3 regions of the Aquabacterium sp. G14 genome follow, and region 3 is predicted to be linked to each of the others. Evidence: predicted binding sites of a transcription regulator. Region 3 holds the regulator's gene; each other region holds the start of a gene.
The links. Region 3 encodes LexA, which represses DNA repair genes until DNA is damaged. Its sites were predicted from a motif close to ACTGTATNNNNATACAGT; they were not measured.

Region 1 (2,268 bases), on a different contig from region 3:
TGGCTCGTCGAACTACATTGTGGCCATCACCCAATTGGCGCAGACGACGCTGCGCTCGGTGGTGGGCAAGATGGAGTTGGACAAGACGTTTGAAGAGCGGGACATGATCAACGCGGCCGTGGTGAATGCGCTGGACGAAGCCGCGCTGAACTGGGGCGTGAAAGTGCTGCGTTACGAAATCAAGGATCTGACGCCGCCAGCAGAAATCCTGCGCTCCATGCAAGCGCAGATCACGGCCGAGCGTGAGAAGCGCGCGCTGATTGCCGCATCGGAAGGCCGTCGTCAGGAGCAGATCAACATCGCCACCGGCGAGCGCGAGGCCTACATCGCCCGCTCCGAGGGTGAAAAGCAGGCAGAGATCAACAAGGCACAGGGTGAAGCCGCCGCCATCACCGCGGTGGCCGATGCAACCGCTGACGCCATTGCCAAGATTGCCGCAGCCATCCGCCAACCCGGTGGCCAGGAAGCCGTGAATCTGAAGGTGGCCGAAAAGGCTGTGGAGGCCTATGGCCAGTTGGCACAGAAGAACAACACGATGATCGTCCCGGGCAACATGAGCGAGGTGTCCGCCCTGATTGGCACCGCCATGACTTTGCTGAAGAAGCCCGGCCAGGCCTGAGTTGGCCTGGATATGCAGGAGAAGTGAATGAGCGTGGAGTTGACTGCGGGTCGCAATGTGCTGGGCGGGCCGTTGCGGGCCTGTTCGTATGACCCGGTGACGGGCTACTTTCGGGATGGCTGCTGCCGCACGCGTGAAGACGACGCGGGCCTGCATGTGGTGTGTGCCCGCATGACCCAGGCGTTTCTGGACTTTTCGCGCAGCCGAGGCAATGATTTGGTCACCCCACGACCGGAATGGCGCTTCCCGGGCTTGAAGCCGGGTGACCGCTGGTGTCTGTGCGCACTGCGCTGGCGTGAGGCCTGGGAAGCGGGTGTGGCGCCACCGGTGTCGCTGGAGGCGACGCATGAGCGTGCGCTGGAGGTGGTGACGCTGGACATGCTCAAGTCAGTGGCTTTGGAGTCGGGCAAACCAGCGATCTGACCTGCGGGAGTGTATTTTTGAAGAACGGCAGCGATTCAGGCTGCCGTTTCCGTTTGTGACCTTCGGTCTCTGGACGTGGGCTGGATTGAGCGCTAATATACTGTACATTCATACAGTATTTTGCAATGTCCACCCTGAAACATCTTGTCCACGCCGACCGCAGCGCCCTCACGCCTGCGGTACTGCCGCCGCATCTGGCTGCGCTGGTGTGGCGTGGCGAAGTCATGGGGCACCATCAGGCGTCGGTACTGAGCAGTGGGCATGCGGCCCTGGATGCAGTATTGCCAGGCGGGGGCTGGCCTTGTCACAGCCTGACCGAGATCCTGCAAGCCCAAACTTGCCTGGGAGAGTGGCGCCTGCTGACCCCAGCCCTGGCACGCCTGGTGGCGCAAGGCGGATCGGTGTTGTTGATCGGAGCGCCACGTTTGCCTTATCTGCCAGGTTTGGCGCGTGAGGGCATCCAGCCTGAGCGGGTGATTCGCATCGACGCCGATGCCCCTGCGGAGCGTTTGTGGGCCACCGAGCAGGCTTTGAAGGCGCAGTGTGTGACGGCGGTGCTGAGTTGGTTGCCGCAGGCCAGGCCCGAGCAGATCCGGCGCTTGCAGGCTTGTGCGGCTCAGCATCCCGGTTTGTTTTTTGCCTTCCGCCCGGTGCGTGCGGCCCAGGAGTCGTCGGCTGCGCCCTTGCGCCTGCATCTGGCCTTGGGGCCCTGCCCTCATCCGCTGGAGGTGCATGTGATCAAACGCCGGGGGCCCTTGCTGGCGGAGCCGGTTGTGTTGTCGCATTGGCCTCGCGGCTTGGCTGAACTGTGGTCTGTGCCAACAGGGGCCATCCCCTCGGTGCAGCCCCTGGCGGCAGACCTACCCACAGCCCTTGCCGCCCAAGCCCACCGGCGCGGGGAGGCGTCCACGTTGACACAGAGGTCTCATGCAGAACTGGATGGCCTTGTTGCCGGCCTCTCGGCATGACGTGGAGGACGGTGCCTCACCACCATCCCCCATGCTGGACGCGCAGCATCTCGGTTGGTGGGCCTTGCAGTTCACCCCGCGTGTGGCGCAACTGGAAGAGGCGGTGGTGCTGGAATACCGCGCATCCGAGCGTTTGTTTGGCGGTGCGCAGGCCTTGCGCGCCCGTTTGAGCGACGGGGCACAAAGACAAGGGGCTGCGGCTTGGGCGTTTGCACCCCATGCTTTGGCGGCTCTGTGCCTGGCACGGCATCGCCTGAA
Region 2 (2,268 bases), on a different contig from region 3:
GCGAGCTTGCGGGTCAGCTCGACGCGAGAATGCTCCCGCGCGGCCAAGTATTTCAGTGCCCGCCCCTTGAGCGACAAGGTCGGGCGACGGGCAGGCTTCGTGCCGGTGTCCGGAGGATCAGACCTCGTCATCTTCCACCGTGTCGGCCTTGCCGCCGGCCACGGCCGCCGGCAAGAGTGCCACACCCAGCGAGTCACGAATCTTGTTCTCGATTTCGCGCGCCAGATCGGCGTTCTCACGCAGGAACTCACGGGCGTTGTCCTTGCCCTGGCCGATCTTCTCGCCGTTGTAGGCATACCAGGAGCCCGACTTGTCCACGATCTTGGCATTCACACCCAGGTCGATGATCTCGCCCTCGCGGCTGATGCCCTCGCCGTACAGGATGTCGAACTCGGCCGTCTTGAACGGCGGCGAAACCTTGTTCTTGACAACCTTGACCTTGGTTTCGTTGCCGATGATCTCGTCGCCCTTCTTGATGGAGCCGATGCGACGGATGTCGAGGCGCACGGAAGCGTAGAACTTCAAGGCGTTACCGCCGGTGGTGGTTTCAGGGCTGCCGAACATCACACCGATCTTCATGCGGATCTGGTTGATGAAGATGACCATGCAATTGGTCTTCTTGATGGTGGCCGTGAGTTTGCGCAAGGCCTGGCTCATCAGGCGCGCCTGCAAACCGGGCAAGGCATCGCCCATCTCGCCTTCGAGTTCGGCCTTGGGCGTGAGCGCGGCCACTGAGTCAACCACGATCAGATCGACCGAACCGGAGCGCACCAGGGCGTCGACGATTTCGAGCGCCTGCTCACCGGTGTCGGGCTGCGAGATCAGCAGGTCTTGCAGGTTGACACCGAGCTTCTGGGCGTATTGGGCGTCCAGCGCGTGTTCGGCGTCGATGAAAGCGCAGACGCCGCCTTGCTTCTGCATCTCGGCCACGACCTGCAGGGTCAGTGTGGTTTTGCCGGACGACTCAGGGCCGTAAATTTCGACCACGCGGCCACGCGGCAGACCACCGACGCCCAAGGCGATGTCCAGCCCCAGCGAACCGGTCGACACCACCTGGATGTCTTCGACGACTTCACCCTCGCCCAGGCGCATGATGGAGCCCTTGCCGAACTGCTTCTCGATCTGGGCCAAGGCGGCCTGCAAGGCTTTGGCTTTTTCGGTGCTGAGGGCAGATTTGGCGTTGGCGTCCATGCGAAGTCTCCGGAAGGTTCAATGATTGGCTGGGATGCATTATGGCAAAAGCTGGACATTCATACAGTACTTTCGCAAATAATTTTCGCCCCTCTGATTGGGGTGGCGGCCTGCGCATATTGCGATGCAGCATTTCCCGCTAGACTGATCTCATGAGTTCCAAGCGCACGCCCCAGGATCAGGCCCACACGCAGCGTCTGGAGGAAGACCATCAGGTGCATCGGCGCCCCCGGCGCGCGCGCACCGGTCGCGCTTCGCACAACGGCGCGCGGCCTCGTGTCAACCTGGCCTTGCAAGGCGGTGGCTCGCACGGCGCCTTCACATGGGGTGTGCTGGATCGTTTGCTGGAAGCCGATGGGCTCGACTTCGGCGGCATTTCTGGCACCAGCGCAGGGGCGCTCAACGGCGCCGTGCTGTTGACGGGCTACGCCAGAGGACACCAAGCGGGAGGAGAGGCGGCCGCGAGGCAGGAGGCACAGAAATCCCTGCGTGAGTTCTGGCGCGACGTGAGTCGCCACGGCCCCCTGTTTTCACCCTTGAACATCCAGGCCAACGGGCTGCTGAAAACGGAGTTCAACTTCGACCAGTTCCCAGCCTATCAATGGCTGAACGTGTTCATGCGGTCGTTCAGCCCCTATGAGTTCAACCCCCTCAACCTGAACCCGCTGGAGGCCGTGCTGAAGCGCCATGTTGACGCGGCCGCGCTGCATCAGGGCTGCAAGCAATGCGGTATCCCGCTGTTTGTGACGGCCACGTCGGTACACACCGGGCAGGCGCGGGTGTTCACCGCAGAATCGTTGTCCATTGATGCCTTGATGGCCTCGGCCTGCCTGCCATTTGTGTTTCAGGCGGTCGAAATCGAGGGCGAGCCTTACTGGGATGGCGGCTACACCGGGAACCCGGCGCTTTACCCATTGATCTACGAGACCACGGGCATCGACATTCTGCTGGTCCGCCTGACGCCGCTGCAACGCATCGACAACCCGACACGCAGCATCGACATCATCGATCGACTCAGCGAGATCACTTTCAATGCCAGCCTGGTCAGCGAGATGCGGGCGATTGCCTTCGTCAAAC
Region 3 (2,268 bases):
GCCGTGATCAGCACCAACCTGGACAGCATGTTCAACGTCACCAAGCAGGTGATCGACGACATGGTGGACCGTGGTTGGGGCCGCATCGTTAACATCAGCTCGGTCAACGGTGAAAAAGGTCAGTTTGGCCAGACCAACTACTCGGCGGCCAAAGCCGGGATGCATGGCTTCACCATGGCGTTGGCACAAGAGGTGGCCAACAAGGGCGTGACCGTCAACACGGTGTCGCCCGGCTACATCGGCACGGACATGGTGCGCTCGATCCGTCAGGACGTGCTTGACAAGATCGTCGCCACCATTCCGGTGAAGCGCCTGGGGACGCCTGATGAGATCGCATCGATGATTTCTTGGGTGGCCAGCGACGAGGCCGGATTTGCCACCGGCGCTGACTTCTCGGTCAACGGCGGTTTGCACATGGGTTGATCCCCTGGGCCCGGTGCGGCACCACCGGGCGTCTCACCACACCCTCCGGTTCAGGGTGTCACGACCATCCCGCTGCGCAGCAATGCCAGCGGGATGTTTTCTTGGTGGTATCAGGCCGCGGCTTCCTGCTCGCGCACCAGGCGGTCGAGCGCCGCGCAGACCTCGGCAAAACGCCCGGCAATCACGGTGCGGCGCGCATCGCTGGGGTCGGTGCTGATGCGCACTCGGGTGGCGGTGCCGGCACCGCTGCGCAATGGGATGACCTGGGCCGCCCGCGTGCCATGGCCAGACGTCTGGGGTGCACGCCACGGAGTGAGGGGGCGTGGCTTGATGGGGCGCGCAGATGGTGCCGTCGCAGGGCGTGGGTCGTTGGCGTTATCAGCGAGGACGGCCTCGCGGACATGGAAAGCACGGGCCAGGTGATGAATCATGATGAACTCCCAGAAACAACGTTGAAGTTCGGCAGGATTCCATTGAAGGATCACCACGCGGGATTGCATCATCGGCCTGATGATGCGAATGCCCGCCACCCGCATGGTGAGGAAGAAAGGTCTCAGTTCAGGGGTTGGTTACGGATCAGGCCCACGGCCAGTCCTTCGAGCTCGAAATCGGGATGATCGGAGGACACCACGATGGGCTCAAAATCGGGGTTCTCTGGCAGCAGGGTGATGCCCTTTGGCGTCCGCTGAAAGCGTTTGACCGTGACTTCATCGCCCAGGCGAGCCACAACGATTTGGCCATTGCGTGCTTCGCGTGTGCGCGCCACGGCGAGCAGATCGCCATCCAGGATGCCGGCATCTTTCATGCTCATGCCGCGGACACGCAAGAGGTAATCGGGGCGCTTGGCAAACAGACTGGGCTCGACAGCGTAGCTTTGCTCGATGTGTTCCTGCGCGAGAATGGGGTGGCCTGCGGCCACACGCCCGACCAGCGGCAAGACGAGTTGCTCCAGCCCCGGCAGGGGAAGGTTGAAGGGCAGGCCCGATGACTCGGTGTCGCCCCGTTTACGGGTTTCGTTCACGGTGCGCAAGGTGCCCGCTTTCAGGCGAATGCCGCGCGAGGTGCCCCCCACCAGTTCGATGACCCCTTTGCGTGCCAGGGCTTGCAGGTGTTCTTCGGCAGCATTGGCCGAACGGAAACCCAGTTCGGCCGCAATCTCGGCACGCGTCGGAGGCGCACCTGTCTTTGCGATGGCACGCTGAATCAGCTCGAAAATCTGCTGCTGGCGTGGCGTGAGTTTGGGTTTATCGTTCGTCATCGTGTGTCGTGCCTTGAACTGAGGGTGTCGACGTTGACTGTCATTCTATACAGGGCTGTTTGTTTGTCCAGTATTTTATTTGTGGGCTGGGAGCGACGATGCGGCGGGTGGTGATTCTGGGAACCGGGGGCACCATTGCCGGCACGGCGCAAGATCCGTCGCGGCAATGGGCTTACCGGGCTGCGCAACTGTCGGTGTCGCAATTGGTCGAAGCTGTGCCGGAGTTGGAAGGGGTGCCGCTCGAAACGGTGCAGGTCGCGCAGGTGGACAGCAAGGACATGAGCTGGTCGGTCTGGCGGGCCTTGGGGCGTGCCTTGCACGAGCATCTGGAGCGTGACGAGGTGGCCGGGGTGGTGATCACCCATGGCACCGATACGCTGGAAGAAACCGCTTACCTGCTTCAGGCACTGCACGATGGCGCCAAGCCGGTGGTGTTGACGGCCGCCATGTTTCCTGCGACCTCGCCTCATGCCGATGGCCCGACCAACCTTCGAGACGCGGTGCGGGTGGTGCAAGAGGCGGCTCAGCGCTGTCTGGGAGGTGTGGTGGCCGTGATGCACGGGAGAGTCTGGTCGGCCGGCGCTGTA

Region 1: a site for LexA is predicted at 1,142-1,159, ahead of imuA (translesion DNA synthesis-associated protein ImuA). Genes of this name have one in related genera too.
Region 2: a site for LexA is predicted at 1,242-1,259, ahead of recA (recombinase RecA). Genes of this name have one in related genera too.

Annotation. Positions count from the first base shown of each region.
Region 1 is NZ_JBBEYB010000007.1:173,880-176,147, forward strand. It holds gene WIT60_RS09870 (SPFH domain-containing protein) at 1-619, shown strand, start outside; gene WIT60_RS09875 (DUF2237 family protein) at 647-1,042, shown strand; gene imuA (translesion DNA synthesis-associated protein ImuA) at 1,168-2,010, shown strand; gene WIT60_RS09885 (Y-family DNA polymerase) at 1,970-2,268, shown strand, end outside.
Region 2 is NZ_JBBEYB010000006.1:102,806-105,073, forward strand. It holds gene recX (recombination regulator RecX) at 1-131, opposite strand, end outside; gene recA (recombinase RecA) at 118-1,191, opposite strand; gene WIT60_RS08605 (patatin-like phospholipase family protein) at 1,344-2,268, shown strand, end outside.
Region 3 is NZ_JBBEYB010000003.1:11,347-13,614, forward strand. It holds gene phbB (acetoacetyl-CoA reductase) at 1-423, shown strand, start outside; gene WIT60_RS04495 (hypothetical protein) at 534-854, opposite strand; gene lexA (transcriptional repressor LexA) at 977-1,681, opposite strand; gene WIT60_RS04505 (asparaginase) at 1,780-2,268, shown strand, end outside.